One region of the Allobosea sp. GW823-FHT02B03 genome, then DNA from elsewhere that is predicted to be linked to it. Evidence: riboswitches for the same ligand, from Rfam matches in the RefSeq annotation. Region 1 holds a riboswitch; each other region holds the start of a gene.
The links. Region 1 has a riboswitch for cobalamin ahead of AC1REK_RS25475 (TonB-dependent receptor plug domain-containing protein). Riboswitches for the same ligand answer to the same signal wherever they lie in the genome.

Region 1 (10,289 bases):
GGTCAGGATCTCGTCGACCAGCGAGCCGCGCCCCACGGTGAAGCCGTTCGGCCGCAGGACCAGCGCCTTGGGCCGCTCCTCGCCGATGCGCCGGGCCAACCCGGCAAGCCTTGCGTCGATCTCGCCGATCAGGGCTTCGCCGCGCGCTGGCTCGCCGAGCAGCGCGGCCATTTCGGCGATCTGGGCCTTGACCCCGGCGAGGTCGCGCGGCACGCCGAACTCCTTCACCGGCGCGCCGACGCGCTTCAGCAACGCGACGGTGTTGCGCGTGGTGAAGCTGCCGGCGATGACGAGATCGGGCCGGAAGGCCAGCAACTCCTCGACGAGGCCGTGATTGGCCGGGATCCGGCGGGCCGCCTGCGCCATGTTGGCGTTGCGCGGGTCCTGCGAGAGCCAGGTCACCGAGGCGATCGCGCCGGGGGCGGCGAGGCGCAGGACGAGCTCGTCTGTGCACATGTTGAGCGAGACGATGCGGGACGGCTTGGCCGTAGGCTCGGCGGCGAAGCCTAGGCCCGGCGCGGCCAGCACGGCGTAGGCCAGCAGGAGGGCGGCGCCGCGAAGCACACGCTGCAGGGCCGCCCCCTGTCTCACAGGCTCACCCGCAGGCCGCCGAAGGCGCTGAGGCCGGGGACGAGGAAGCCGACCGGGTTCTCGTAGCGCTTGTCGAACAGGTTATCGACGCGGCCGAAGACGGTGAGCTTCTCGCTCGCCTTATACTCGGCGGCGATGTTGACGATGGCGGCGCCCGGAGCGCGCATCCGCGAGATCGAGAAGTCGCGGTTTCCGTCGACGCGGTCCCCGACATAGATCAGCGTCGCCGAGAGGTTGAGGTTCTCGATCGGCACCCAGTTGGCGGTCAGGCTCGCCTTGTGCCGCGGCCGGCGCAGCAGCTCCTGGTTGGCGGTCTCGTCCTTGGCGAGGGTGAAGGTGTAGTCGGCCCGGATCTTGAATTGCGGGCTCAGCTCGAGTGCGACGAAGCTCTCGACGCCCTTGGTCTGGGCTCGCCCGATATTGGTGTAGGAGGTCCGGGCGGCGTTGGTCAGGATCAGGTTGTCGATGTCGTTGTGGAACCAGGTCGCGCCGATCTGGAGCTTGTTGTCGAGCAGGGGCTGCTCGAATCCGATGTCGTAGCCGCGGCTTTCCTCCGGCTTGAGGTTGGGATTGCCGTAGAAATTATAGGCCGGCCGGGAATCGCTGAAGCGCTGGCTCAGCGTCGGCGCCTTGAAGCCGGTGCCATAGCTCGCCTTCAGCTTGGTCTCCGTGCCCGGGACGATGAAGGTCGGCGCCAGCCGGTAGGTGGTGTGGCCGCCGAAGGCCTCGTCCTCGTCGCGGCGGATGTTCGCGACGGTGAAGAAGCGCTCGCTCCAGCTCGACTGCAATTCGAGAAAGGCGCCGGTATTGCCGTTCGAGGCGGTGAGCGAGCGCGATTCCAGCCGCTCGTTCTCGTATTGCAGCCCCATCACCAGCATCTGGCCCTCCATCAGCTTGAGGTCGCCGCGCCAGTCGTACTTCGTCCGCTCGCCGAGATTGTCGGTCGGCAGGCCGAGAATGCCGGCGGCGTTCGGAGAGCGGTTGGAGCGATCCTGGTTGGTGTAGGCGATGCCGAAGCGATTGACGAAGCGGCCGTCGAACGGGTCGAAGACCAGTTCGCCGCGGGTGAAGGCCTGCTTGTAGCTCTGGCTCGAGCGGTAGGCGTTCGGCACGCTCGGAAAGCCGGAATCGCCGGTCGAGAGTAGGTAGCCATCGGAATAGCGGCCGACCCAGTTGAGGCTCAGCGTGTCGGTGAGCTTGAAGCCGAGGCGGGCGGAGTAGTTCCAGTTGTCATAGGAATTCGGGTTGATGCGGCGCCCGGGCGGAACGAGGTTCGGCGGCGTCACCGGCGTCGAGTCGGACTTCAGATGGGCGATGTTGAAGGCGTAGTTGAAGCGGTCGTCGCCGCCGCTCAGGCCGAAAGCCTGGTTGAAGGTGCCGTAGGAGCCTGCCTCGGCCGAGGCGGTGAGCTTGGGCGGGCCCTCGCCGCGCTTGGTGGTGATCGAGATCACGCCGCCGAGCGCATCGGCGCCATAGAGACCGCTCTGCGGGCCGCGCAGCACCTCGATGCGCTCGATGTCGTTGGTCAGCATCGAGCCGAAATCGAAGGAGCGGTTCGGCGTCGAGGGGTCGTTGGCATCGATGCCGTCGATCAGCACCTTGACGTGGTTCGAGTTGGTGCCGCGCATGAACACCGAGGTCTGGCCGCCGGGGCCGCCGATCTGGACGATGTTGAGGCCCGGCACGGCGGCGAGCACCTGCGGCAGGGTCCGGCGCTGCTCGCGCTGGATCTGACCGGCGGTGATGACGGTGACGGAGCTCGCGACCTCGCGCGCCGGAGTCGGCGTGCCCGTGGCACTGACCACGACCTCGTCGAGCCGAATGGTTTCAGGATCTGCTTGAGCCCTGACGGCAAGGGGATTCAGCGATGTGCCGGCGAGCAGCAGGCAGGCGAGCGGCAAGGGGCCGCGCAGGGCGGTCTGGGGGAAGGGGAGCACGGAAGAAACCTCGGGCGGTCAACGTTGTGGCACGTCACCGCGAACGCGATCTCCCGCCCGCACCCGAAAAAAGGGCAGCGTGCAAGTGAACCAGCGATCGAAACACCCCGTCCGAACGTGTTCGCGTGTGACCACGACTGACGGCAGGTCTCCTGGCTCGCGGGTCAGCGCCTTCTCACCGCCTTCCCAGGGCCGAGGTCCCAGTGGCGTATGGCGAAAAGGCTCGCCGCTTACAGTTGCGGGGGCAGCCGCAGCATGGGGTGGCGCGCCACCCGCACTGCGTTCCCTTTTGATCCCGTGAGGGAACCGTCGCGTTTACGAGTAGGGCGGGAATGAGGCGCCGTCAACGCCGGCCGCGAGGCGCGGGGATGCCCGAGGCGCCTTGCAGCTCATCAATATATATTATATGTAAATGTATATTGAAATCCAAACGACAGGGCCCGCCATGAAAATCGTCGAGATCTCGGAGAAGCTTTCGGTCGCTGGCCAGCCTGCTCTCGCCGATTTCAAGCCCCTCGCGGCGCAGGGCTTCAAGGCGATCGTCAACGACCGTCCCGATGGCGAGGAGCCGGGCCAGCCGGGCTCGGCCGCGGAGAGGCAGGCTGCGGCCGAGGCCGGGATGGCCTACAGCTTCGTGCCGGTGACCGGGGCGACCATTACCCGCTCCGATGTCGCGGCTTTCCAGGCGGCGCTCGCCGCGGCGCCGGGGCCGGTGCTGGCGCATTGCAAGGGCGGCACGCGGGCGCTGACCCTGCATGTGCTGGGCGAGGTTCTGGATGGGCGGATGAACGCCGAAGAGGTTCCGGGTTTCGGCGCGCGCTTCGGCTTCGACCTTGCCGGTGCAAAAGCCTGGCTCGACCGCGAGAGCGGCCGCAGCCCGCAGGTCAAGGGCTTCTACGAGCCGCGCAGCGGTAGCGTCCAGTACGTCGTCACCGACCCTGCGACCGCGTGCTGCGCCATTATCGACCCCGTGCTCGACTTCGACGAGAAGTCCGGCGCGACCGCGACCGCCAGCGCCGATGCCATCCTCGCCTATGTCGAGAAGCAGGGCCTCACGGTCGAGTGGATTCTCGACACGCACCCACATGCCGACCATTTCTCCGCCGCCGCCTATCTGAAGGCGAAGACCGGCGCGCCGACGGCGATCGGCGCCGAGGTCGTCGCGGTGCAGCGTCTCTGGAAGGATTTCTACAACTGGCCGGATTTCCCGGCCGACGCCTCGCAATGGGACAGGGTTTTTGCCGGGGGCGAGCGCTTCAAGCTGGGATCGCTCGACGTCAGCGTGCTGTTCTCGCCGGGCCACACCCTGGCCTCGGTCAGCTATCTGATCGGCGATGCCGCGTTCATCCATGACACGCTGTTCATGCCGGATTCCGGCACGGCGCGGGCGGATTTTCCCGGCGGCAGCGCGAGGGCGCTCTGGGCCTCGATCGAGGCCATCCTCGCCTTGCCCGACGAGATGCGGCTGTTCACCGGCCATGATTACCGCCCGGGCGGCCGGGCGGCGCGCTGGGAGAGCACGGTCGGCGAGCAGAAGCGGGCGAACCCGCATGTCGCCGGCCAGGACGAAGCGTCCTTCGTCGCGCTGCGCCAGGCGCGCGACAGGACGCTGCCGATGCCGAAGCTGATTCTCCACGCCCTTCAGGTGAACATCAATGGCGGCCGGCTGCCGGAACCGGAGGGCAATGGCCGGCGCTATCTCAAGATCCCGCTCGATGCGCTGCCGGGCGCGGTCTGGGGCTGAGACGCGATGACGATGCAAGCCGAACAGCCGAACACCAGGGCCGAGCTCGCGGCCAGGGCCGAGGAGGTCGCCGAGCTTTTGCGCACCCTCGCCAACCGCAACCGGCTGATGCTGGTCTGCACCCTGGTCGAAGGCGAATACGCGGTCGGCCAGCTCGAGGAGATGCTCGGCATCCGCCAGCCGACGCTGTCGCAGCAGCTGACCGTGCTGCGCGAGGCGGGACTGGTCGAGACGCGCCGCGACGCCAAGCAGGTCTTCTACCGGCTGACCGCCGCAAAGGCAGCGCGGCTGGTCGAGGCCCTGCACGAGATTTTCTGCAATGAGGAGATGCCGGCATGACGGCCTATTGGTCATCGCTCGCAGGCGGCATGCTGATCGGCCTCTCGGCCGTCATGCTCCTGCTCCTGAACGGCCGCGTCGCCGGGATCAGCGGCATTCTCGGGCGGCTTGCGCTCGGCACGCAGGCAGCGACCAATGCCGCCTTCGTCGCCGGGCTCCTGCTCGGGCCGCCGCTCTACCGGCTCGCCGCCGGGCAATGGCCGCCAGTGACGATCACCGCCTCGCTGCCGGTGATCGCGCTGGCCGGGCTCCTGGTCGGCTTCGGGACGAGGATGGGCTCGGGCTGCACGAGCGGCCACGGCATTATCGGCCTCGCCCGATTCTCGCCGCGCTCGGCCGTCGCGGTCGTGGTCTTCCTGTTCGCGGGTATAGCCACCGTCACCCTGATGAGGCTCGTCGCGGCATGAACCGATTCGCACAGGTCGTCACAGCCCTCGCGGCGGGCACCGTCTTCGGGCTTGGCCTCGCCATGTCGGGCATGCTCGACCCTGCCCGGGTGCGCGGCTTCCTCGACATCTTCGGGGCCTGGGATCCGAGCCTCGCTTTCGTGCTCGGCGGCGCGGTCACGGTCGCCCTCGCCGGCATGGCCGTGCTGAAGCGCCTGCGGCGCCCCGCCTTCGACGAGGGCTTCCATCTGCCGGCGACATCGCCCATCGATCGACGGCTTCTGCTGGGTTCGGCGATCTTCGGGATCGGCTGGGGCATGGCCGGCTTCTGCCCCGGGCCGGCACTGGCCTCGCTCTCGCTCGGGCTCGCCCCGGTCGTGCTCTTCGTCATAGCCATGCTCGCCGGCATGACGCTGCATGACCGCGTCTGGCTGCGCGGGCCGGGCTGAGAAGAAGGGCCAGCGCCGATCCCGCAATTTGGCTTCGGCCGGCTACGCACCCGCTGGCACCGCTTTGGCCGGTCGATGGGCGGACTAGCCAGAGAGCTCCCGGCGCCGCCGAAAATCAATCGGCAAAGAAAGTCGCGAGAATGGGGTTGCCAAGCGCGGCCCGACTCGCTAATTCGACATCCGTCAGCCGAACGCGGCTTCTGCCGCTCCGTTCCGTTGCCACGCGCCCGTAGCTCAGCTGGATAGAGCATCAGACTACGAATCTGAGGGTCAGAGGTTCGAATCCTTTCGGGCGCGCCATTTCATCTAAAAATTCAACTACTTGTAGAGCTTTCAACTGAAAGCCTTACCTAGGCATCGCGCTGGGTAGCTGCGCTAGGACATTCCTGCGGCTGCGGATTCATCCGGCGCGATTACCGCGTCCCCGCACCGCCCGCCATGGCTGGGTGAGCAGCCAACGCAGCGATCGATCCCACCACCGGCGCGAGCACCCGGAGGCTGATCGACGTCAACGGTGCAACCAGGGCGTCAAACCGGGATTATCACGCCTCGGTCTGGATTCGGGCGCCGATGGCGGGGCACGTAATCGGCAGCCGGTACGGCGGGTTACTTCTTCTGCGACATTGATGGCGCCGATGCCGGGGCGCTTTACTGGGCTGAGACCGCAGGTGCGGCAACAGCAGCGCGATGCATCGTCATGCCGTTGCCGACGGTCTCGGAGATACGCATGTCCACGAGCCGCCGGAGGGGCGGTGATGGCGCTCCGGCTGCGTCGGCGGGAATCCGCTGCGATGGCGGGAGCCAAATGAGGCACTACGGCTTCGCTGTTGTGCCTGTCTTCGTCGAGAGTGCTTGGAGTGCCCTTGATGACGCATCCAGCTTCTCCCGCGCCGGGGCTCTCGGTCGTGGCGGCCGCCCTGTCCTCCTGCCGCGACGCCCTTGCGACGGTCGGGGTGTTTTCCGGCTGCATCAATCTCCTGATGCTGTCGGGCTCCTTCTATATGCTCCAGCTCTATGACCGGGTCCTGACCTCGCGCAGCGTGCCGACCCTGATCGGCCTCTCCCTGCTGCTGCTCGCCGCCTATGCCCTGCAGGGCGTCCTCGACGCGATCCGGGTCAGGATGCTCTCGCGGATCGGCGCCCGCTTCGACGAGCAGGTCTCGCCATCCGCCTTTGCGGCGGCACAGCGCATGCCTCTGCTCGGCTGCCGGCCGGAGCAGGCGCTGCAGCCGATCCGCGATCTCGACCAGGTCCGTGCCTTCCTCGCCTCGCTGGGGCCGACGGCCCTGTTCGACATGCCGTGGATGCCGCTCTTCTTTGCCGGTTGCTTTCTGCTGCATCCCTGGCTCGGCTGGCTCGCCGTTGCCGGGGGCGCCGTCATCCTCGGGCTGACGGCGCTGGCGGAGCGCAGGAGCAGGCTGACCGCCGCAGCGCAGCAGGCCAGCGGCCTGGGCCGGCAGATGATCGCCGAGGCGAGCCGACGCAATGCCGAGGCCCTCGCCGCGATGGGCATGGGGGCCGCCTTCGAGCGCCGATGGCGGGAGGTCAGCCGGCGCCATATCGGCGATTGGCTCGCGGGAGCGGACGCGATCGGCGGGCTCGGCGCCTTCGCGAAAATCTTCCGCATGATCCTGCAATCGGCCGTGCTCGGCCTCGGCGCCTATCTCGCGATCCGCGGCGAGATCTCGGGCGGAGCGATGATCGCCGCCTCGATCCTGACCGCGCGCGCTTTGGCCCCGATCGAGATCGCGGTCGCGCACTGGAAGGGCTTCGTTGGGGCGCGCGAGGGTCTGAGGCGCCTCAGGCAGATGCTGGATGCTCCCGCTCTCGCCATGCGTGAGCGTACGGCCCTGCCGCAGCCGCGGCGCGAGCTCGCGGCGGAGGGCTTGCTGGTCGCGGCGCCCGGCCAGCAGGCACCGATCCTGCAAAGTACTTCGCTGAAGCTCGCGGCCGGCCAGGGCCTCGGCATCATCGGCCCGAGCGCATCCGGGAAATCGACCCTGGTGCGCGCTTTGGTCGGGGTCTGGCGACCGCTCAAGGGCACGGTTCGGCTGGATGGGGCCGAGCTCGACCAGTGGAACCAAAGCGAGCTCGGGCAGCATATCGGCTATCTGCCGCAGGACATCGAGCTCTTCGACGGCACCGTCGCCGAGAACATCGCCCGCTTCCAGGCCGACGCCTCGGACGAGGCGATCGTCGCGGCGGCGCGCGCCGCCGGTGCGCATGAGCTGATCCTGAAGTTCGAGAATGGCTACGACACCCGCATCGGCGAGGGCGGCTCGATCCTCTCGGGCGGCCAGCGCCAGCGGATCGCCCTGGCGCGGGCGCTGTTCGGCGATCCCTTCCTGGTCGTGCTCGACGAGCCCAATTCGAACCTCGACCATGACGGCGACGAAGCGCTGACCATGGCCGTCAGAGGCATTCGTGCTCGCGGCGGGATCGTGATCGTCGTGACCCATCGTCCGACCGCGATCGCCGGGGTCGACCAGATCGCGCTGATCGCGGAGGGCCGTATCCAGGCCTTCGGCCCGCGGGAGGAAATCCTCCAGCGGGTTCTGAAGCAGGGCGGCCTGGCCAGCGTGCAACGGCAGACGGTGGCGTCATGACGAACCCCACCGGACAGGACAGATCCGACTTCCGGCAGGCGCTCCGGCGTCTATCCGTGATCGGCGGCGCCAGCATCGCCCTCTTCGCCGGGACGGTCGGCGTCTGGGCCGTCGCGACCACGCTCTCCGGCGCGGTCGTCACGACCGGCCAGTTCGTGGTCGACGGCAATGTCAGGAAGGTGCAGCACCCGACCGGAGGTGTCGTCGGCGAGCTCCTGGTCCGCGAGGGTGCGCGTGTCGAGCAGGGCGCCGTCCTGATCCGGCTCGACGACACCGTCACCCGCGCCAACCTCCAGGTCATCACCAAGCAGCTCGACGAGTTCGCGGCGCGTCGTGGCCGGCTCCAGGCCGAACGTGACCGCCGCGAGGCGATCGTCGTCGCGGCGGAACTGGCCGGCCGGCTGCCTGAGCCGGAGATCGCCGAGCTCGTCGCGGCCGAGCAGGCCCTGTTCGAGGCGCGGCGCTCGTCGCGCGAAGGACAGAAGGCACAGCTCATCAAGCGCGTCAGCCAGCTCCAGGATCTGATCGCCGGTCACCGGGCCCAGCAGGAGGCGAGGGATCGCCAGGCGATCCTGATCGAGGAGGAGCTTCTCGGCGTCAGGGGGCTCTACGAGAAGAACCTCGTCTCCTTGAGCCGCAAGGCGGTGCTGGAGCGGGAGGCTGCAAACCTCGAGGGCCAGAAAGGGCAATTGCTGGCCGCGGTCGCCCAGGCCGAAAGCCGGATCGGCGAGACGCAGCTCCAGATCATCCAGATCGAGGATGCGCTGCGCGAGGAGGTGATGAAGGAGCTGCGCGAGATCCAGGCGCGCAGTGCGGAGCTGGTCGAGCGCCGCGTCGCGGCCGAGGATCAGTTGAAGCGCATCGAGATCAGATCGCCAAGCGCCGGTTTCGTGCATCAGCTGGCAGTCCATACCGTGGGTGGCGTCATCACCCCGGCCGAGCCGGTGATGATGATCGTCCCCGTCGAGGAGGGGCTCGAGGTCGAAGCCCGCATCCTGCCGTCGGATATCGACCAATTGGCCCTCGGGCGCGCCGCGCTGGTCAAGGTCCACGCCTTCAACCAGCGCACCACGCCGGAGCTCAGCGGGAAGGTCTCGCGCATCTCGGCCGATACCAGCCGCGACCCGCAGACCGGCGCCGCCTTCTACACGATCCGGGTCGGTGTCGCCCCAGAGGAACTCGCCCGTCTTGCGCCGCATCGTGTCGGTGCCGGCATGCAGGCCGACGTCTTCGTCAGGACCGAGGACCGCACCCCGCTCGAATACATCCTGAAGCCGCTCCGCGACCAGATCGCGAAAGCGTTCAAGGAGAGGTGAGCCGCGGCTGCGCGCAGTGAACCTCCGCGCTCGGCGAAATCTGCCCGCCGAACGCCGCCCTGCCGTGGCGCATCAGACGAACAGGAAGTCGCTCGCCTGCAGTGCGGTGGCGGAGACGCCGGTGAGCGTCACGCTATGGCCGGGCTCGATGGTCACGATCGCGTCGGCGCCTGAAGCGGCGATGTGAGTCTGACGCCAGGACGCGAAGTCGGTGACGTTCAAGGCGAAGGCCTGGAAGTCGAGGATATCCTCGCCGCGGACGAAGTCCCGGATCGTGTCCTGGCCGAAGCCGGGCGCGAAGACGAAGCTGTCCCGGCCGGCGCCGCCCGTCAGGGTGTCGTTTCCGCCTTCGCCCCTGATCCAGTCGGCACCCGCGCCGCCCGAGAGCTCGTTGGCCCGGGCATCGCCGATCAGAAGATCGTTGTTGGCCGATCCGACAACCGTGGTCACCGCGGCACCGATCGCCGTGCCGGCGGCGGCAGCGGGCGGGTCGGCCAGGAAGGCTGCCGTCCAGTAGTCGGCCATTTCGCGATAGCCGGTATCGGTCGGGTGGATACCGTCGAACAGGTCGGACAGGGTGACGCTCGGCATCTCGACGAGGCTGACATTCTGGCCGCGCGCGACCGCATCCGCGACGGCGCTGCGGATCGCAGCGTTCACATTGGCGACCTGCGTGTCGTAGCCTGCGAGCGGGATCAGCGTCGCGACATAGACATGGGTGGTCGGGCTCGCCTGGGCGACTTGGTCCAGCATGCCGGCGATTTCGGCCCGGACCGGAATCTGTGGGTTGCTCTTGTAGAAGATGTCGTTGGTGCCGGCCATCAGCAGGATGGCGCTCGGCGTATAGGTGGAAAGAAGGCCGGGAAGCAGGGCCTGGATGTCGTCGCCGGTTTCGCCGGGATAGCCGGCATGCTGGGGATC
Region 2 (10,289 bases), on a different contig from region 1:
GGCGCGGCCGTGGTGATCGCCCGCGGCGATCTTGCGGCGCTGCGCAGCTTCTCGCCCAATCCCGGCGACCTGCTCGTGCTCGGCGGGATGAGCTTCTGGGCGCTCTACACAGTGCTGATCCGCTGGCGGCCGCTCGGGCTCGAGCCGATGGCGCTGCTCGGCATCACCGTCGGCTTTGGCGTCCTGTTCCACCTGCCGCTCGTCGCCTGGGAGTATCGGAACCTCGGCGGCTTCACGCTCGACGCGGCCAGCGCCGGAACGATCCTCTATCTCGCGATCTTCCCCTCGATCCTGGCCTATATCTTCTGGAACCGCTCGGTCGCGGTGCTCGGCCCCGGCCGGACCGGCATGTTCATGCATCTCCTGCCGATCTTCAGCGCCATTCTCGCGACGCTCTTCCTCGGCGAGAGGCTCGCGCTCTATCACGCCCTCGGCTTCGCGCTCGTCGTCGTCGGCATCCTGATCGTGACGCGCCCGCCCGCGGCAAAATCGGCCTGAATCAGGCGAGCACCTCAGCCAGCCGCACCCATCCCGCCTCGTCGCCCGGCAAGCCGAAGCGCAGGCGCGACGGATCGGACTGAAAGCGCCTGACATAGATGCCGGCGCGCCCGAGCCGCGCGAAGAGCTGCGGCGCATCGGGCGTCTCGAGCAGGCGATAGAGCGCCGTGCCACCGACGACGCGACCACGCCTGGCGAGCAAAGCGTCGAGCCGGCGCGCATCATCGCCCCGCTCCCGCTCCTGCGCCGCGAGCCAGCCGGCATCGGCGAGCGCCTGCGCGCCGATTTCGAGTGCGGGTCCCGCCACAGCCCAGGGGCCGAGCATGCCGCGCAGCGCCTCGACATGCCTCGCCTCGCCGATCGCGAAGCCGAGCCGCAGGCCCGCCAGCCCGTAGGCCTTGCCGAAGGAACGCAGCACAAGAGCGCCCTCCGGCAAGGCCGGCACCAGGCTGATTCCCGGCTGGAAATCAGCGAAGGCCTCGTCGATCACCAGCAGGCCGCCACGGGCCGCAAGCTCCGCTGCCAGGGCCGTCAGCGCCGCAAGGCCGAGGGCGCGGCCATCGGGATTGTTGGGATTGACCACGACCACGACATTGGCCCCGCCGGCCTCGGCGAGATCGGCGATCTCGCGGACCTCGCAGCCGGCCTTGCGCCAGGCCAGCGCGTGCTCGCCATAGGTCGGCCCGAGCACGGCGACGCGCGCCTGCGGCGCGAGGCGCGGCAAGAGCTCGATCAGGATCTGCGTGCCGGGGGCCGCGACCACGCCACTTTCCGGCCGGACGCGATAGGCGCTGCGCGCGGCCGCCAACAGCGCCGCCTCTTCGCGCGCGCCGGGCAGGCGCTGCCACAGGCTTAACGGCAGCGCCGGAAGCGGATAGGGGAAAGGATTGATACCGGTCGAGAGATCGATCCAGGGCTCCGGCGCATTGGGAAACAGCGCCTTGGCCGTGGCGAGATCGCCGCCATGCCAGATCGCCTCTCCCGCCCCAGCCCCGTCCGCCATGATCTTCCCCGACACCTTGCCGCTGCTCCTCGCCGCCCTGCTGATCGAAGCGGCGCTCGGCTATCCGGCGCGCTTGTACGCATGGATCGGCCATCCCGTCACCTGGATCGGGGCGCTGATCGCATCGCTGAACCGAGGACTGAACCGCGAGAGCGCCGCCTTCGCCGCAAGGCGCCTCGCCGGCATCGTCGCGCTCGCCATCCTGCTCTGCGCGACGCTGGCGGCGAGCCTTGTCCTGGTCTGGCTCTGCCGCCTGGCCGGAGCCTTTGCGCTGCTGCCGCTCGCTTTGCTGGCCTCGACATTGCTGGCGCAGCGCAGCCTCTACGAACATGTCGCCGCCGTCGCCGAAGGTCTCGAAAACGGCGGACTGCCGGGCGGGCGCAAGGCGGTTTCAATGATCGTCGGGCGGGATCCGGAAAGCCTCGACGAGGCCGGCGTGGCGCGGGCCGCGATCGAGAGCCTGTCCGAGAATTTCTCCGATGGCATCGTCGCACCGGCCTTCTGGCTCGGTGTCGGCGGGTTGCCGGGTGCGGCGCTCTACAAGGCGATCAACACCGCAGATTCGATGATCGGTCACAAATCGCCGCGATACTTCGCCTTCGGCTGGGCGGCGGCGCGGCTCGACGATCTCGTCAACCTGCCGGCCTCGCGACTGACCGCGCTGCTGCTGATCGGCGCCGCGGCGCTCGACCGGCAGGCCGATGCTTCCGCCGCCTGGCGCGCCGTGCGCCGCGATGCGAGGCGCCACCGCTCGCCCAATGCCGGCTGGCCGGAGGCGGCGATGGCCGGAGCGCTCGGGCTTCGGCTCGCCGGGCCGCGCGTCTATGGCGCCGTCAGGGTCGATGATGGCTGGATGGGCGACGGCCGGGCCGAGGCGACGGCAGCGGACATCAGAAGGGCGCTCGTACTCTACCGGAAAGCCTGTCTGCTGCTCTGGGGGCTGGCGGGGCTTGGAAGCCTTGCCGCCATCGTCCTCTAGAACTCGATCCCTTCCTGCGCCTTCACCCCGGCGGCGAAGTGGTGCTTCACCAGCGTCATCTCGGTGACGAGATCGGCGGCCTCGATCAGCTCCGGCTTGGCGTTGCGGCCGGTGACGACGATGTGGAGATCGGGCCGGCGGGCCTGCAGCGCGGCGACGACCTCGGCGAGTGGCAGATAGTCGTAGCGCAAGGCGATGTTGAGCTCGTCCAGCACCAGAAGCCTGATGCCCTCGTCGGCCATCAGCTCTTTCGCTTTCTCAAAAGCTCTTGTCGCCGCCGCGATGTCGCGCGCCTTGTCCTGCGTCTCCCAGGTGAAGCCTTCGCCCATCGAATGCCAGGAGACCTGATCGCCGAAGGCGTCCAGCGCCTTGCGCTCGCCGGTCGACCAGGCGCCCTTGATGAACTGGACGACGCCGATCCGCCAGCCATGGCCGAGCGCCCGCAGGATCAGGCCGAAGGCGGCGGTCGACTTGCCCTTGCCGGGGCCGGTGTTGACGATCAGCAGGCCCTTTTCGAGCGTCTTGCCGGCGACCTCGGCATCCTGGACCGCTTTGCGCTTTTCCATCTTCGCCTTGTGACGGGCGGCTTCGGCGTCATCGATCGTCATGGCTTTTCTCTGCTACTTCACCTGCATGGGCAGACCGGCGACCATGAAGACCACGCGTTCCGCCTGACTCGCAAGCCGCTGGTGCAGGCGCCCCGCCTCGTCGCGGAAGCGGCGGGCGAGCGCATTCTCCGGCACGATGCCGAGGCCGACCTCGTTCGAGACCAGCACGATCGGGCCCTGCGCCTCGCGGCAGGCCGCCATGAGTTCGCCGGTCGCGATGGCGATGTCGCGCTCGGCCAGGATGAGATTGGTCAGCCAGAGCGTCAGGCAGTCGACCAGCACGGGCTGCCCCGACGGTACCGCACGCAACGCCTCGGGCAACGCCATCGGCGCGTCGACCGTCCGCCAGTCCTGCGAGCGTCGGGCGCGGTGCTCGGCGATCCGCGCGCGCATCTCGTCGTCATAGGCCTGGGCGGTGGCGATGTAGACCCAGGGCGCCGGCAGGGCCTCGATCAGCGTCTCGGCATGCCGGCTCTTGCCGGAGCGGGCGCCGCCGAGGACGAGGGTGAGCGAGGGAAGGGTCATGCCTGCGGTCTCCGCGTCAGGCTCGGGCGCAGGCCCGCGCATCTCGTTCAGGAGATTCCCGGCTCTCCGCTTCGCTGCGACCGAGAATGACGGCACTGCATTGCACAGCGCCCGCCGGATGGCTAATGATCCTGCGGACGGTGCCTCGGCGACGAGGTGAAAAGGGAACGCGGTGCGATACCGCGGCTGCCCCCGCAACTGTAAGCGGCGCGTCCTGCGCCATCGGCCACTGGGTTTCCCCGGGAAGGCGGAGCAGGACATCAAGCCGCGAGCCAGGAGACCTGCCGTCTTTCGATGTCGTCCAACAGGCTGCCGGTGGGGTGGCCAGGAAGTGAACCAAGATGAATACGGCTACCGTCTCCAGCCAGGCCAGCGTCTCCGAACGCGCGAAAGCCGTCGCTGCCGCACTGATCCTCGGCTTCGTGCTGGTCTACACCGTCGGCTTCGCGGCCTCCGCGAATGTCCACAACGCGGCGCATGACGCCCGCCACGGCCTCGCCTTCCCCTGCCACTGACGGGGAAGCATCATGGTCACTCGTGTTCTCACGGTCAGTCTTCTGGCCGGGCTTCTGGCTGGGCTGCTGATCTCGGCGCTCCAGCACGTCACCACGACGCCGCTGATCCTCAAGGCGGAAACCTATGAGGCAGCGCTGCGCGCGCAGCCTGCACCGACGCTCGCCGCCTTCAACGGCGAAGCCCGCATCCACCTCGCGCACAACAATCCGGCCGCCGGTGCCGAGCATACCGGCGAGCATGAATGGAAGCCGCAGGACGGCTTCCAGCGCACCGCCTTCACCAGCCTGGTGACGATCGGCACCGCGATCGGCTTCGCCGCCCTGCTGCTCGCCGGCATGATCGCGGCCAATGAGCGGATCGATGAACGTCGGGCGCTGGCCTGGGCCGTCTGCGGCTTCCTCGCCTTCGGGCTCGCCCCGGCGATGGGGCTCGCGCCGGAACTGCCTGGCGCCGCCGCGGCCGAATTGCAGCACCGGCAGCTCTGGTGGCTGATGACCGCCGCCGTCACCGCCGGCGCGCTCTTCGTCTTCCTGCGGGTCGAAGCCTCCTGGGCAAGGGCGCTCGCCGTGCTCGCCTTGCTGCTGCCGCATCTGATCGGTGCGCCGCATCCGGTCGCGCCGGAGAGCAAGGTCCCGGCCGAGATCGCGGCGCATTTCGCGGCGCTCTCGCTCGCCATCCAGGCCGCGCTCTGGCTCGCCACCGGCTTCGCCGTCGGCGTGCTTTGGCCCTGGGCCACGCGCCGCAGCGCCGCCACCGCGGCGGCCTGACGCCTCGCGCGGCCGGAAACGGCCGCGCCAGCCCAAGGAAGTACTCTCATGCTCGAAGGCGATCTCGCCCTCGCGACCGTCGCCCGGCAGGAGCCGGGCTGCACCATCCATGTCTGCACCGTCTGCCGGCGCCAGCGCGCGGATCTGCCTGATGGCTTCGACCAGCCGGGCATCGCTCTCGCGGCGGCGCTCGGCGAACGCATGGCCAGCAGCGGCATCGCCGTCGTCCCGGTCGAATGCCTCGCCGTCTGCAAGCGGCCCTGCACCATCGCGCTCGCCGCCGATGGCAAATGGACCTATCTGATCGGTGACCTCGACACCGACAGCCATCTCGACGAGATCGCCGGCGCGGCGGAGAGCTTTGCCGCCAGCGCCAACGGTATCGTTCCCTGGAAGGAAAGACCCGCCTCGTTCCGCAAGGGCGTGGTCGCGCGCGTGCCTCCTCTGCCGCGCCAGCAAGGATCAAACGAATGAACGCTCCGCAGAACCCCGCGCTCGGCAAGGTGCCGTGCACGATCATCACCGGCTTCCTCGGCGCCGGGAAGACCACCCTCGTCCGCCACCTCCTCGAGAATGCCGGCGGCAAGCGCCTCGCCGTGCTCGTCAACGAATTCGGCGATCTCGGCTTCGACGGCTCCTTCATCGCCGGCTGCGGCATCGAGGGCTGCTCGGAGGAGGACATCGTCGAACTGCCGAATGGCTGCATCTGCTGCACCGTCGCCGATGACTTCGTGCCGGCGCTGGAGAAGCTGCTCGACCGGCCGAACCCGCCGCAGCACATCCTGATCGAGACCTCGGGCCTCGCCCTGCCGAAGCCGCTGGTCCAGGCCTTCAATTGGCCGGCGATCCGCTCACGCGTCACCGTCGATGGCGTGATCGCCGTGGTCGACGGGCCGGCCGTCGCCGAGGGTCAGTTCGCCGACGATCCCGAAGCCCTGAAGGCGCAGGCGGCTCAGGACCAGTCAGTCGACCACGACAACCCGCTGGAGGAGGTCTTCGAGGACCAGATCCTTTGCGCCGACCTGATCCTGCTCAACAAGAGCGACCTCGTCGATGCGGAAGGGCGCGAGCGCGTCAAGGCCGAGATCGCCGAGCATCTGCCCAAGGCGATCAAGGTGGTCGAGACCGCCCATGGCAAGGTCGAGCCGGCCCTGATCATCGGGCTGGGCGCCGCTGCAGAAGCCGATCTCGCAGCGCGCCCCTCGCATCATGGCGAGGGCGCGGACCACGACCATGACGATTTCGACAGCGTCGCCCTGCCGCTGGCCGAGGCCACCTCGCCGGAGGAACTGGTCGCCCGCCTCGCCAAGGCCGCCGAGGCCGAAGGCGTGCTGCGCCTGAAGGGTTTCGCCGCCGTCCCGGGCAAGCGGATGCGGCTCGTGGTGCAAGGTGTCGGCCGGCGCATCGGTCACCATTACGACCGCGCCTGGGAGGCTGACGAGGCCCGTGACGGCAGGCTCGTCGTGATCGGCCTCAAGGGTTTCGACCGGCAGGCCGTGGAAGCCGCCCTCAAGGGCTGATATCGACGCTGGCCGGCAGGCTTCCTTGAGCCTTCCGGCCAGCGTGTTCAGAAAGTGATGCGATGCATCTGCTTCCGACCAGCGAGGTGAGGCTCGACGACGGTGAGGACGCCGTCGACCTCGCCTTGCCGCCGGGAGACATCATCGTCCTCTCCTTCAGCGACAGCGATCTTTCGGCGGTGGCGGCCGCTGCCGATAGCGGCCTCGCCATCCGCCTCGTGCCCCTGCGGCGCTTCAAGCATCCGCTCTCGATCGACATGCTGATCGAAAAGACGCTGAGCCGCTCGCGCTTCGTGCTGCTGCGCTGCCTTGGCGGGCTCGACAGCTGGCGCTACGGCATCGAGCAGGTCGGCGCCGCCTGCCGGCAGAACGGCGTGGCGCTCGCCGTGCTGCCCGGCGACGACCGGGAGGATGAACGGCTGGCCGACCATGGCACGGTGCCGCCGGCGCTCGCAGCAGCGCTGCTCGGCTATTTCCATGCCGGCGGCGGCTCCGAGAACATGCGGCGGCTGCTGGGGCGGATCGATGGCTATCTCGCCGCGCTGCCCTCATCCGACCCGGCTTCGCCGGGCCACCTTCTTCCCCGAGGGGAGAAGGACGAAGCGGCACTGGCAGCCCCCTTCTCCCCTTGGGGGAGAAGGTCCCGGCAGGGGGATGAGGGCCCGCGCGACCTTGCTCCAATCGCCCTCCCCACGCTCTTTGCCCTGGGCCCCAACGCCACGCCCAAACCCTGGCGTGACGCGCTCGCCACGCTGCCGGCCGACGCCCCGCTGGTCCCCATCCTCGTCTACCGTTCCGGCGTCGCCGCCGGCGACACGGCGATGGTCGAGGCGATCTCCACGGCTCTCGCCGCACGCGGCCTCGCCCCGCTTCCGCTCGCCCTGACCAGTCTCAAGGACGAGGCCGTCGCAGCCGGGCTCGCCGGGCTGATCGCTGCACGCAAGCCGGCCCTGATCGTCACCACCACCGCCTTCTCGGCGCGCGAGGGCGAGGGCTTCGTGCTCGACGCCGCCGATTGCCCGATATTGCAGGCCGTCCCGGTCGGCAGCCTCCGCGATGCCTGGGAAGCCTCGCCGCGCGGACTTTCCGCCGCCGACCTAGCCATGCAGGCGGCGCTGCCGGAGTTCGACGGCAGGCTTGGCGCGATCCCCGTTGCCTTCAAGCAGGAGATCGCCGATCCAGCGACCGGCCTGACATTGCGGCGGCTCGCACCTGATGCCGACGGCATCGCGGCGCTCGCCGATCTCGCGGCGAACTGGGTCGCGCTCGGCCGCAAGCCGCACAGCGAGCGCCAAATCGCGCTGGTGATGTCCGACTATCCCGCACGCGGCGGCCGCGCCGGGTTCGCTGTCGGGCTCGATACGCCTGCGAGCGCACTGGCGATCCGGGAACTGCTGGGCGAAGCGGGCTATGATATCGGTCCATCTCCCCTCGACGCCGTCGTCCCGGGCGACCGCAGGGAGACCCGGGATCCATGCCTGAGCCCCTCCGCCAAAGGTCCAGGCAGGGGTCCCGGATCTCCGCTTCGCTTCGTCCGGGACGACCGCGCAGAAGGTGGAAGGGTCAGTGCAGACATGATGTCCGCACTCACCGAGGGTTCCGCCGACTTCACCGTCCCGCTCGCCGCCTATCGCGCCTGGCTCTCCACCATTCCGGCGACCGCCCGCGACGCTCTTCTCGCCAGCCATGGTCGGCCAGAAGCCGATGCAGCCTGCGACGGCGAGGCCTTCCGTTTCCGGATCGTCCGTTTCGGCAAGCTCGCCATCGCCCTGCAGCCGGCCCGCGACGCGACGCCCGACCGCAAGGCGCGCTATCACGATCCCGACGCGCCGCCGGGCCACGCCTATCTCGCCTTCTATTTCGGCCTGCGCGAGATCGAACGGGCCGACGCCCTGATCCATCTCGGCACCCATGGCACCACCGAATGGCTGCCGGGCAAGGCGGTGGCGCTCTCCGCATCGTGCTGGCCGCGCCTCGCGATCGGTGCGCTACCGGTGATCTATCCCTATGTGGTCGACGACCCCGGCGAGGCGGCACCGGCCAAGCGCCGGCTCTCCGCCCTGACACTCGGACACCTCCCCCCGCCATTGGCCGCTAGCGAGGCTGCCGGCGATGCGGCCCTGCTCCGCGAGCTCGTAGAGGAGTATTCGCAGGCGCAGGTGCTCGACCCACGCCGAGCGGGCATCGTAGCGCGCGAGATCCTCGACCGGGCGCAGGCGAGCGGCCTCGCCGCAGCGTGCGGCGTCACGCCGGACCAGGACATGCCGAGCGCGCTCGCGGCGCTCGACGCGCATCTCTGCGATCTCGCCGAGATGCAGTTCCGCGACGGGCTGCACGTCTTCGGCAGCTCGAAGGTCGATCCAGTCTCCGCGGCGAACGAGCGGCGCAACCTGCTGCGGGCCCTCGATGCCCGGTTCGTACCGCCCGGTCCGGCCGGAGCACCGCAGCGCGGCCGGCCGGACGTGCTGCCGACCGGGCGCAACCTCTCGACGCTCGATCCGCGCGCCGTGCCGACGCGCGCCGCCGCCAGACTGGGGGTGCTCGCGGCCGAAGCCGTAATCGCGCGTCACCTGCAGGAGCAGGGCGACTATCCGCGCCGCATCGTCATGGATCTCTGGGCCTCGCCGACCCTGCGCTCAGGCGGCGAGGACATCGCGCACGCGCTGCATCTGATGGGGGTCGCACCGATCTGGGACCATGGCTCGACCCGGGTCACCGGCTTTGCGATCACGCCGCAGGCCAAGCTCGCGCAGCCCCGGCTCGACGTGACGATCCGCATTTCCGGCGCTTTCCGCGACACGTTCCCGGCGCAGATCGCCCTGCTCGACGCGGCCACCAGGGCCGTCGCGGCGCTCGACGAGCCGGACGAATGGAACGAGCCGGCCGCCGCCCGCCGGCGCGGCGAGACCGGCGCCCGGATCTTCGGCGCGGCGCCCGGCCGCTACGGCGCGGCGATGGCCGACCGGGCGCTCGACGGCGACTGGCGTTCGCGCGACGAACTCGGCGCCGCCTATCTCGCCGCCAGCGGCCATGCCTATGGCGGGGTGGAGGGAACCGGGCGGGCCGATGCCGGGTTCGCCGCGCGGGTCGCAGGCGCCGATGCTTTCATCCATGCCAGCGACACCGCCGGGCGCGACATTCTGGAAGCGACGAGCGCGGCCGATGTCATCGGCGGCTTCGTCGCGGCGATGCAGGCTCTGGGCGGAAACGCCGCGACCTACAGCCTCGACACCTCAGATCCTCAGGCTCCGAAGGCCCGGACGCTCGCCGAGGATGTCTCGCGCATCGTCCATGGCAGGCTCTGCCATCCCCGCTGGATCGAAAGCCATCTCGCCCATGGCTGGCGTGGTGCGGCCGAACTCGCCGAGGCGGTCGACGCGCTTTTCGTCTACGCGGCGAGTACGGACGCCGTCTCCGACGCCCTGTTCGATGCGGTGTTCCAGGCCTATTGCGGCGATCCGGCCGTCTGGCGAGCGCTGGAGGAGGCCAATGCGCCGGCCGCCGCCTCGATCCGCTCGCGCCTTGCGGAGGCACAGACGCGCGGGCTCTGGCACAGCCGACTGAATTCCGCGGCGCTTCTCGCCGCCGAGCGGGAGGCTGCGGAATGAGCCTGCCCACTCCCGAAACGATGCGCCGCGGCTGGTGCCCCGGCACCTTGCGGCCGATGCAGACCGGCGATGGCTGGCTGGTGCGGCTCCACCCGCCACGCGGAAGACTTGCACCGGCGCAGCTGGCCTTCGTCAGCGAATTGGCGGTCCGCCATGGCAACGGCCAGATCGAGATTTCGAGTCGCGGCAACCTCCAGCTGCGCGGCGTGCGCGAAGCATCGCATCCGGTCCTGGTCGCGGAACTGCTCGAAGCCGGGCTGGTCGA
Region 3 (10,289 bases), on a different contig from region 1:
CGTCCGCCCGGGCGCAGGATGTCGCGAGCCTTGCGCAGCGCCGCCATCGGCTGCTCCAGCGTCCACAGCACATTGCGCAGCGTTACGATATCGGCCGAGCCCGGCGCGATCGCCGCGTCCTGCAGCGTCTCGGCGATGAAGTCGACGGCAAGGCCCTGAGCCTCCGCGGCGGCCCGCGCCACGGCGAGCATGCCCTCCGCACCGTCATAGGCACGCACGCGATGGCCGAGCGAGGCCGCGACCAGCGCGCAGGCGCCCGTGCCGGTGCCGAGATCGACGACGTCGAGCGGCTGCTTTGCGGCGAAGGCTGCTTCCAGGACCTCCTGCCAGAGCGCGGCCTGGGCGACATGCGAGGCGACGCCGTCGAATTTCGGTGCGCGCGCGGTCCAGTAGCCGGTCACGGCATGCTGTACGTCGGAAGCGGTCATGGCGCGGCCTCTCCATAGCAGTCGGGGTCGACGAGGTATTCGATATGGCGCCGGCCGGAAGCGGTGGCGCCGATCCTGACCGCGACGCCGAAGACCCGCCGGATCGTCTCCTCGGTCAGCACGGTCTCGGGCGTGCCGGAGGCGACCAGCCGGCCTTCGTGCAGCAGCGCGATCTCGTCGCAGAACAGCGCCGCGAGGTTGAGATCGTGCAGGGCGACGATGCAGGTCACGCCGAGCCGGCGGACCAGCGTCAGGATCGAGAGCTGGTGCTGGATGTCGAGATGGTTGGTGGGCTCGTCGAGGATGAGCTCGCTCGGCGTCTGCGCCAAAGCCCGCGCGATATGCACGCGCTGGCGCTCGCCACCCGAGAGCGTGTGCCAGAGCTGGTCGTGCCGTTCGTTCATGCCGACCCGCGTCAGTGCCGCATCGACCGCCTGCTCGTCGGCCGCGCTCCAGGAGGCGAGGGCGCCGCGATGCGGGGTGCGGCCGAGGCGGACGACGTCGCAGACGCAGAGCTGGATCTCGGTCGTCGCCTGCTGCTCGACGAAGGCGAGGCGGCGGGCGAGCTCGCGCCGCGACACCTGCCCGATATCGCGGCCATCGAGCTCGACCACGCCGGACGAGACATTGCGCAGCCGGCAGAGCAGCCGCAGCAGGCTCGACTTGCCGGAGCCGTTGGGCCCGATCAGGCCGAGGATCTTGCCGGGCGCGGCTTCGAGCGTCACGCCGCCGACGATCATCCGCCCGGATGTGCCCCAGGAAACGTCGCGTGCCGACAGCGTCATGCCGGCCGCCTGGCGCGATAGAGGATGATGGCGAAGGCGGGCGCGCCGACCAGGGCGGTGACGACGCCGATCGGCAGGATCTGCTGCGGCACCAGGATGCGCGAGAGGATATCGGCGAGGATCATGAAGATCGCGCCGATCACGAGGCAGACTGGCAGCAGGCGGGCATGGCCGGGGCCGACCAGGAAACGGGCGGCATGCGGGATGACGAGGCCGACGAAGCCGATCGTGCCGACGATGCTGACCATGGTCGCGGTCATCACCGCGGTCACCGCGAAGAGGATGATGCGCACGCGCGTCACCGCGACGCCGAGCGAGGCGGCGGCGTCCGCCCCGAAGGCGAAGGCGTCGAGCGCCTTGGCGTGCAGCATGCAGATCGCGAAGCCGGCGAGTGCGACCGGCGTCGCGACGAAGACGTCCGGCCAGCGCACGCCGCCGAAATTGCCGAGCAGCCAGAACATCACGCCGCGCGCCTGCTCGGCGCTGGCGAGCGTCGTGACGATCGTCGCCGTGGCGGCGTTGAAGAGCTGCGAGCCGGCGACCCCGGCGAGGATGACGCGGTCGCTCGCCCCGCCGGCGCCGGCGGCCAGCAGCGCGACGATCAGCAGCGCCGCGACCGAGCCGAGAAAGGCGCCGCCGGAGACGGTCAGCACCGCTCCGCCGAAGCCGAGGATCATCACTGCCACAGCGCCCGTCGAGGCGCCGGCCGAGATGCCGAGGATATAGGGCTCGGCCAGCGGGTTGCGCAGCAGCGCCTGCAGGATCGCGCCCGACAGCGCCAGCGCGCCGCCGCACAGCCCGGCCAGCAGCGCCCGGCTCAGCCGGTAGTCGAAGATCACGCCCTGCTGGATCGCGCTGACCGGATAGCCGAGATCGAACAGCCCGTTGCCAAGCGCCTGGAAGGCGGTCCCCAACGGAATCCGCATCTCGCCGATAGTTACGGCGAGCGCGATGGCGAAGACCAGCGCGGCGAGCGCTGCGAACGCGATGCCGATCCGCGCCGGCCAGTTCGGCTGGACGGGGTAGTGGCTCACCGCGCCAGGCCGAAGCGCTCGATGCCGCGTGCCAGCGCCTCGATGCCGTCGACGGTGTCGAGCCCGGCGCGCGTCGCGCCGACATCCATCACCACGATCCTGTCCTGCTTGACGGCATCGAGCTTGCTCGCCACCGGGTCGGTCTTGAGGAAGTTGAGCTTGAGATCGATATCGTCGGCGGGAAAGCGCCGGCGGTCCATCTTGACGACGACGATCACGGCGGGGTTCGCGGCGGCGATGCTCTCCCAGCCGACCAGCGGCCATTCCTCATTGGTGGTGATGACGTTGCGGGCCCCGAGCTTCGACAGGATATAGGCCGGCACGCCGTTCTTGCCGGCGATGAAGGCATCGCCCTTGATGTCCTTGCTGGAGAACCAGACGGCGACAGGCACGTCCCGCGCCTTCATCCCGGCAACCGACTGCACCGCCTTCTCCTCGCGTGCCTTCAGCTCGGCGATCAGGGCCTCGGCGCGGTCGGACACGTCGAAGATTGCGCCGAATTCGCGGATGTTCTGGTAGACCAGCTCCATCGAGAACATCTTGGTCCGCACGCCGTCGCCGGGGCCGGAATTGTCCTTGCCGACGCAGTCGGTCGGGGAAACGTAGGTCGGTACCTTGACCTTGGCGAACTGGTCGCGCTTCCCGACGATGCCGTTCGGCCCGATATGCCATTCGAACATCGCGGTGACGAGGTCGGGCTCCTGGGCGACGACCGCCTCGAAGCTGGGATCATTGTCGGCGAGCCGCTTCACCTTGGCGTTCACCGCCTCATAAGGCTTGGCGACCGGGCTGAACCAGACGGCGGTGCCGACGACGCGGTCGCCCAGGCCGAGCGCGTAGAGGATCTCGGTCTGCGTCTGGCCGACGGCGACCACGCGCTTCGGCGCCTGGTTGAAGGTGATGGTCTCCCTGCAGTTCTCCAGCGCCAGCGGATACTGCGTCGGCGCGGCCTGCGCGCCGGAAGCGAGGCACAGGCCGGCAGCCAGGGCCAGCGGGAGAGAGAAACGCTGGACCATGTGCATGAAACCCTTCGAAGGCGGGAGAGAACGGCCAGCGCCGAGGCATGAGCCAAGCCGGCGCGACTTGAACTGATATGTAATGTTATAACAAAACTGATAGAGGGCTGCGCCGCGACCTGTCAAGCTGGTGCGAGTAAAGGCGCCGGCGGCGCTCGTAGAGATGGGCATCTGGATTCATCGCTCCCCGAGATGAAGGCGGGAAGCAGGCGATTGCGACGGAGCGGCGGGATCCTCGTCCCGCGCTTGTCCGCAACCCTCCGGAGCACCCCGCCCGAAAGACCTTCCGATGATCAGGGCAGGTCTCCTGGCTCGCGGGTCGATGCTGGCTCCGCCCGGCCTTCCCGGCACCGGAGCGCCAGTGGACGATGGGTGGAGAGCTCGCCGCTTACAGTTGCGGGGGCAGCCTCGGCCTCGGCGCTGCGCGCCTCACCGAATTCCCTCTTAGCTCCAGGGCGTGACGCCTGGAGAACCATGATCGGGCCAGACCATAGATCGGCGCGAAGCGGCGTCAAGCGGCCGGGATCTGCGGGCCGGACGCCGTCTGCATCAGGTTGCCGCAGAGCTGGCGAAGCGTCACGACATAAGGGTTGCGGGCGAGGAAGCTCGCTTCGCCGAAATAGATCGGGATCTCCGGCAACTCGGCGATCTCGAGTCCGGCGATGCTGGTCTCGCTGCCATCGAGGCACCAGGCGGGAATGATCGCGAAGCCGATCCCGGCCTCGACGCAGCGCTTCACGCTCGAGCTGCCGGAGGTCGAGATCGCGATCTCCATCTCCGACCCGTCGGGGCGCAGATAGTCGATGGCGAGGTTGCGCAGCAGCTGGCCGGGCTCATAGGTCACGAAGGGGCGCCCCTGCGCCCATTCCCGAATCTCGCCCGGTGCCGGCGCCGCGCCCCAGGCGGTGGGGAAGACCAGTGCCGGCCGATAGGTGCAGACCAGATGCTGCGGCACGTTGGGGTCACCGAAATAGCGTTCGGTGATGCACAGATCGAGGCTGCCATCCTTGATCATCTCGGGCAGGGAGGTGTCGCGCTCATAGGCGAGGATTTCGACCTGTGGGAAGAGTTCCCGGAACCGGGCCAGGATCGGCGGCAGCAGATAGTAGAAGATCGCCTGCGGCAGGCCGATGCGCAGCACCGGCCGCTCCTTGTCGAGCGTGCGGTCGAGCCTCGCCAGGACCGTGTCGAGCTCCGGCAGCAGGAGCTTGTAGAGGCTGCGCCCGCGCGGCGTCAGCGTCACCGTCTTGGCGCCCTGCTCTGAGAGGACGAGGCGCTCCTCCAGCACCTGTTCGAGCCGGCGGACATGGTTGGCGGCGGACTGGTAGCTCATCCCCAGCTTGCGGGCCGCGGCCGAATAGGAGCCGTCGCGCGCGACGATGAAGAAGGTCTGGATCAGCGTCAGATTGGCTTCGCGCATGGCTCGTTCCGCGGCGGGGAGCCCCACTCATATCCATAGGCGGCGGCCTTCCGCCACTTTCAAACAATGGCGCAAGTCGGGGCGGATCATTTGGATCGACCCGAAAGGCGAAGCGACCGAGGGTCGCGCATCGCTTTTCAGGACGCCCCGTCGCCTCGCATGGCCCGCTCTCCTTCCCTCCATGTCGCCGTGATCGGCGCCGGAATCGTCGGCGCCGCCGCCGCGCATTTCCTGGCGGCGGCCGGGGCGCGGGTCACGCTGCTCGATGCCTCCGGTCCGGCGGCCGGCGCGACCGGCGCTTCAGACGGCGCGGTCTCGGTCGCGAGCAAGAAGCCCGGGCCGATGATGGACCTCGCCCGCCATGCTCGCGCCTTCTATGGAAGCTGCGAGGCGGATGGATTGCTGCGCGGTCTGTTCCATCGCCGCTCGACCTTCCTGGTCGCCCGTACGCCGCTCGAAGCTGATCTCGTCGCCGAGCACGGCGCCGATCTTGCCGCCGCCGGCGAGCGCGTGCTCGATGTCGACCGGCCGACGCTGCTGGCGCGCATTCCGGGCCTCGGCGACGGCGTCTGCTTCGCCCTCGAAATCCCCGATGACGGCCACGCGCTCGGTTACGAGATCACCCAGCGCCTGCTGCAGCGGAGCAGCGTCGCGGTTCGGCGCAATGCGCCCGTCTCCGAAATCGTCATGCGGGGTGGGCAGGCCGTCGGGGTCGCGATCCGCGGCGAGCTTCTGGCGGCCGACGCCGTCCTCGTCGCCGCCGGGATCGGCTCGGTCGGCCTGCTCGGTCTCGGCGATGTCCTGATCCCGCGGAAGGGCCAGATGGTCGTGACCGACCGCGCCGCCGCCGGCCGGCCAGCGATCGACGGCCATCTGATGGCGGCCTCCTATCTAGCCGCCAAGCGCGGCATAGTCCGTGATAACGCCCATATCGGCCTCGTCATCGATCCCTTGGTCACTGGCCAGTTCCTGATCGGCGGCAGCCGCGAGGACCACCGCGCCGACCAGACGACCGACGCCGTGACGATCTCGGCGATCCTGCGGGATGCGCTCGATCTCTATCCGCCGCTTCGCGAGCGCCGCGTGCTGCGGACCTTTGCCGGTGTCCGCACCGCTTCGCGCGACGGCCTGCCGATCATCGGCCCGCATCCGCATCTCGGCGGCGTCACGGTCGCCACCGGCTTCGAGGGCGACGGCATCTGCCTCGGCCCGTTCATGGGCGCCAGCGCTGCCCGGATGATCCTCGGCCAGGCGCCGGGCGTCGATCTTTCCCTGCTCTCGCCCCAGCGCTTCGCCGCCGTCGAGGCCCTGGCATGAACCCCTGCTTCTATTGGATCGACCGCCCGGTTTCCTTCCGTCCGGGCGAGAGCATCGCCGCGGCGCTGCTGCGCGCCGGCATCGCCGATCTCGGCCCCGAGGGCGGAGCCGTGCGTGGCCGCGTGTTCTGTGGCATTGGCGCCTGCCAGGCCTGCGTCGTCGCGATTGCGGGCGAGGGGCCCGTCGAAGCCTGCCTGACGCCGGCGCGTTCCGGAATGCGCCTTGCCCCCCAGCCCGGCATCGGACTGCACCATGACTGAGCTACCGGTCCTTGTCGTCGGCGGCGGGCCTGCGGGCGTCGCTGCGGCCGTGACCCTGGCGGAAGCCGGTCTGCGGGTGCTGCTGATAGAGCAGCGCGACCGGCTCGGCGGCGCCATCCATCGTCAGCCGGCTCCCGGTGCGCCGGAGATCTGGAGGGGGCCGGCTCGGCACCAGCGCAACTGGGCGGAACTGGCTTCGCGCCTCGACCGGGCGGCGGGGCAGATCGAGCTGCGGACCTCGACCGTCTTCCTCGGCGTCGATGGCGCGGGGCGCTTCCTCTTCGAGGATCGCAGGGTGGGTCAGGTCTTTGCGCGCCGCGTCCGGGCAGCGATCGTCGCGGTGGGGGCGGTCGAGAGGATCCACCCGTTCGAGGGGTGGGAGCTGCCGGGCGTAATGAGCGCGGGCGGCGCCCAGGTCCTGCTCAAGGAAACCGGCCGGCCGCCGGAAGGTCCGATCGTCGTTGCCGGCAGTGGCCCGCTGCTGCTCGCCGTCGCTGCCCAGCTCGCCCGCGCCGGCAACCCGCCGCTCGCCGTGCTGGAGCGCGGAAGGCCATGGCAGAAGCCGAAAGCTCTGGCCGGCCTGATGACGGCCGGGCCGCAGCTCGCCGAAGCGGCCGCCTATGCCGCCGCGCTCGCCTTGAAGCGCGTGCCCTATCGCAGTGGCAGCGAGGTGCTGGGCGTCAGCGAGACGGGGCAGGGGCTCGCGATCCGGGTCCGCTCGGGCTCCGCCGAGAGCCTGCTGCAGGCTCGCCATCTGCTGATCCATGACGGGCTGGAGCCGAACCGCGCCGGCATCCCCCAGCCGGCTCCCGGGGCAGAGATTCCCGTGCTGCTTGCCGGCGACGGGCGCGAGATTCTCGGTGCCGATGCGGCAATCCTCGACGGCCAGCGCGCCGCGTCGGCGATCCTCGCGGGCTTGGGGCGCACGGCATCCGCCGCATCGCTCGAAGCGGATCTGAGCAAGGCGCGGAACTTCCAGCTCGCGCTCGCCGAGGCTCTGTCCAGCAAAGCGACGCCGCCGACGCCCGAAACCATGCTCTGCCGCTGCGAGGGGCGACGCTATGCCGATTTCGCCGCGCTGCCGGCCGACGCCTCGGCCCGGGAGATCCGGCTGATGGGTCGCTTCGGGCTCGGTGCCTGCCAGGGGCGCTTCTGCCGCCCGATGCTCGATGAACTGCGTGGCGAGGCACTGCCCTCGGCTTCGCCGCCGCGTTGGCCGCTGCGGCCGGTTTCTCTCGCCGCCCTCGCCAATTTCTCGATTGATCAAACGGAGACCTAGAGCCGTGAATGGCACTCTCGCAAAATCGTTCAGAAGCAGCGCCCGGCCGACGATCGACGTCTTCAACCCCTTCTCCGGTGTGAGCGTCGGCAAGGTCGAGACCGCCGACGAGGTCGCGGTCGCCGATGCGCTGCGTGCGGCCCGCAAGGCCTGGCGTGCCTTCCGCTTCAGCACGCCGGCAGAGCGCAAGGGCCTGCTTCATCGCCTCGCCGAGCTGCTCGCCGAGGATGCCGAAGGGATGGCGCAGATCATCTGTGCCGAGGTCGGCAAGACGATCACCGAGGCGCGCAACGAGGTCCGCCGCGCCCAGAACACGCTGCGCCTCAGCGGCGATGCGATCACCGTCCTGCACGGCGAGGTGCTGCCGACCGCGATCGTGGCGGGCGCCCCGAGCAAGTTCGCCGCGATCACCTACGAGCCGGCCGGCGTTGTCGGGGCGATCACGCCGTTCAACTACCCGCTCAATCTGCTCTGCCACAAGCTCGGCCCGGCGATCGCCGCCGGCAACGCCGTCGTCGCCAAGCCCTCGCCCAAGGCGCCGCTCGCGGCGGAGCGGCTCGGCGAGCTCGCGATCAAGGCGGGCTTCCCGCAAGGGCTGTTCAGCGTCGTCCATGGCGGGGCAGAGGTCGCCGCCATGATCGCCAGCGGCGATATCGACCTGCTGAGCTTCACCGGCGGGCCGGCGGCCGGTCTCGCGCTCAAGAACGCCTCCGGCCTCGTGCGCTGTCTGATGGAGCTCGGCGGCAACGACCCGCTGATCGTGATGCCCGATGCCGATCTCGACCGCGCCGCGCAGACCGCGATCGGGCACCGCTTCGAGATCGCCGGCCAGAGCTGCGCCGCCGTGAAGCGGCTCTATCTGCACGAAGAGATCCGGGACACGATGATCACGCGCATCGCGGCGCTGATCGAGGACGTCCGCACCGGCGACCCCGCCGACGAGGCTACCGTGATGGGCACCGTTATCGACGAGCCCGCGGCGGCGGAGGTCGAGCGTCGGGTCAAGCTCGCCGTCGCGCAGGGGGCGAGGGTCGTCGCCGGCGGCCGGCGCCGCGGCACCATGTTCGCGCCGACCTTGCTCGACGACGTGCCGGCTGAAGCCGAGCTGGTACGCAGCGAGACCTTCGGGCCCGTGCTCGCGGTGCGCCGCTTCAGCGATCCCGGTCAGGTGATCGGCGAGGTCAGCGACAGCCCCTACGGGCTGCAGGCCGGCGTCTTCACCAATGACCATGCGCTGGTGAAGCGCTTCTCGCGCGAGCTGCGGGTCGGCGGCGTGATGATCAACGAAGGCCCGGATTTCCGCGCCGAGAACGTGCCGTTCGGCGGCATCAAGTCCAGCGGGCTCGGCCGCGAGGGCATCCACATGACCCTGCGCGAAATGAGCGAGACCAAGGTCGTCATCGACTGAGTGAGATGGGAAAGAAAGTCATGATCGATTCAGAGCTGCGCCGGCGCCTCTCCGGCGTCTTCACCGCCCTCGTCACTCCGTTCCGCGACGGCGCGGTCGACGCCCCCGCCTTCGAGCGCCTGATCGCCGCCCAACTCGCAGCCGGCGTCGCCGGCCTGGTGCCGGTCGGGACCACGGGCGAGGCTGCGACCCTCTCCGAGGCAGAGGCCGACGAGGTCATCCGCATCACGGTCGCTGCCGCCAAGGGCCGCGCCTTCGTCATGGCCGGCACCGGCTCGAACGCGACCGCTCTTGCCGTCGCCAAGGCGAAGCGCGCGGAGGCGCTCGGGGCCGACGGCATCCTCGTCGTCACCCCCTATTACAACAAGCCGTCGCAGGACGGCCTGTTCGACCATTTCGCCGCCGTCGCCGAAGCGGTGACGATCCCGATCATGCTCTACAGCGTGCCGGGACGCACCGGAGTCGAGATCGCGCCGGCGACGGCGGCGCGGCTGGCGAAGGCCTATCCGCATATCGTCGGGATCAAGGAAGCCGGCGGCAGGACCGAGCGGATCACCGAGCTGCGGCGAGCGCTCGGCGAGGATTTCGTCATCCATTCCGGCGATGACGGGCTGACCCTGCCATTTCTCGCGGTCGGCGCCGATGGCGTCACCAGCGTCGCCTCGAACCTGCTGCCGCGCGAGATCGTGGCGCTGTGCGCGGCCTGGTCCAGAGGAGAGGCGCGCGAAGCGCGCCGTCTCCATCAGGCGCTGTTCGATGTCACCGGCCATCTCTTCATCGAGAGCAACCCGGTGCCGGTGAAGACCGCGCTGGCCCGCAGCGGAGCGATCTCGGCCGAGGTGCGCGCGCCGCTCGCGGCGCTGCGGCCCGAGAATCTGAAAGCGCTCGAAGCCAGCCTGGCGGCCTTCGAGGTCGCCCGGAACATATAAGAAAACCGGTAGGCGAGCGGCCTACTCTCGCATTGTTTGCGGAGGTGCCTTCCTTAGGCTCCTCCGATAACCCGGCATGCCGGGGGCAAGACCGAAGATCATCGGCAAGGGAACGGAGGCATCTGTCGTGAAGAAGATCATCAGTGCAATTTTTGCGGCCGGCTTGGGGCTGGCGGCATTCCAGTCGCCGGTTCAGGCGCAGGACAGCATCGAATCCGTGCGTTCGCGCGGCGTGCTGCGTATCCCCGGCATCATCAACGAGGACCCTTATTTCAACAAGGATCCGCGCACCGGCGAATGGCGCGGCTTCGCCATCGAGATGGCGCGCGACATCGCCAAGACGCTCGGCGTCAAGCTCGAAGTGGTCGAGTCGAGCTGGCCGAATTCGATCCTCGATGTGCAGAGCGGCAAGG

Region 2: another riboswitch for cobalamin. It lies ahead of AC1REK_RS23245 (CbtB domain-containing protein); the one in region 1 lies ahead of AC1REK_RS25475 (TonB-dependent receptor plug domain-containing protein).
Region 3: another riboswitch for cobalamin. It lies ahead of AC1REK_RS18845 (ABC transporter substrate-binding protein); the one in region 1 lies ahead of AC1REK_RS25475 (TonB-dependent receptor plug domain-containing protein).

The regions. Positions count from the first base shown of each region.
Region 1 covers NZ_JBXAJY010000008.1:154,646-164,934, reverse strand. Annotated here, with positions in the region: gene AC1REK_RS25480 (ABC transporter substrate-binding protein) at 1-591, opposite strand, end outside; gene AC1REK_RS25475 (TonB-dependent receptor plug domain-containing protein) at 588-2,528, opposite strand; cobalamin riboswitch at 2,654-2,854, opposite strand; gene blh (bifunctional sulfur transferase/dioxygenase Blh) at 2,974-4,272, shown strand; gene bigR (sulfite-sensing transcriptional repressor BigR) at 4,279-4,611, shown strand; gene AC1REK_RS25460 (YeeE/YedE family protein) at 4,608-5,018, shown strand; gene AC1REK_RS25455 (DUF6691 family protein) at 5,015-5,446, shown strand; tRNA gene AC1REK_RS25450 (tRNA-Arg) at 5,670-5,746, shown strand; gene AC1REK_RS25445 (type I secretion system permease/ATPase) at 6,313-8,052, shown strand; gene AC1REK_RS25440 (HlyD family type I secretion periplasmic adaptor subunit) at 8,049-9,368, shown strand; gene AC1REK_RS25435 (cadherin-like domain-containing protein) at 9,441-10,289, opposite strand, start outside.
Region 2 covers NZ_JBXAJY010000007.1:90,285-100,573, forward strand. Annotated here, with positions in the region: gene AC1REK_RS23220 (DMT family transporter) at 1-498, shown strand, start outside; gene cobD (threonine-phosphate decarboxylase CobD) at 500-1,516, opposite strand; gene cbiB (adenosylcobinamide-phosphate synthase CbiB) at 1,500-2,480, shown strand; gene cobO (cob(I)yrinic acid a,c-diamide adenosyltransferase) at 2,477-3,088, opposite strand; gene cobU (bifunctional adenosylcobinamide kinase/adenosylcobinamide-phosphate guanylyltransferase) at 3,101-3,613, opposite strand; cobalamin riboswitch at 3,735-3,916, shown strand; gene AC1REK_RS23245 (CbtB domain-containing protein) at 3,955-4,128, shown strand; gene AC1REK_RS23250 (CbtA family protein) at 4,141-4,896, shown strand; gene AC1REK_RS23255 (DUF1636 family protein) at 4,945-5,370, shown strand; gene cobW (cobalamin biosynthesis protein CobW) at 5,367-6,416, shown strand; gene cobN (cobaltochelatase subunit CobN) at 6,479-10,024, shown strand; gene cobG (precorrin-3B synthase) at 10,021-10,289, shown strand, end outside.
Region 3 covers NZ_JBXAJY010000005.1:365,885-376,173, forward strand. Annotated here, with positions in the region: gene AC1REK_RS18830 (class I SAM-dependent methyltransferase) at 1-428, opposite strand, end outside; gene AC1REK_RS18835 (ABC transporter ATP-binding protein) at 425-1,213, opposite strand; gene AC1REK_RS18840 (FecCD family ABC transporter permease) at 1,210-2,247, opposite strand; gene AC1REK_RS18845 (ABC transporter substrate-binding protein) at 2,244-3,269, opposite strand; cobalamin riboswitch at 3,544-3,755, opposite strand; gene AC1REK_RS18850 (LysR family transcriptional regulator) at 3,775-4,683, opposite strand; gene AC1REK_RS18855 (NAD(P)/FAD-dependent oxidoreductase) at 4,843-6,000, shown strand; gene AC1REK_RS18860 (2Fe-2S iron-sulfur cluster-binding protein) at 5,997-6,260, shown strand; gene AC1REK_RS18865 (FAD-dependent oxidoreductase) at 6,253-7,539, shown strand; gene AC1REK_RS18870 (aldehyde dehydrogenase family protein) at 7,544-8,947, shown strand; gene dapA (4-hydroxy-tetrahydrodipicolinate synthase) at 8,968-9,876, shown strand; gene AC1REK_RS18880 (transporter substrate-binding domain-containing protein) at 10,004-10,289, shown strand, end outside.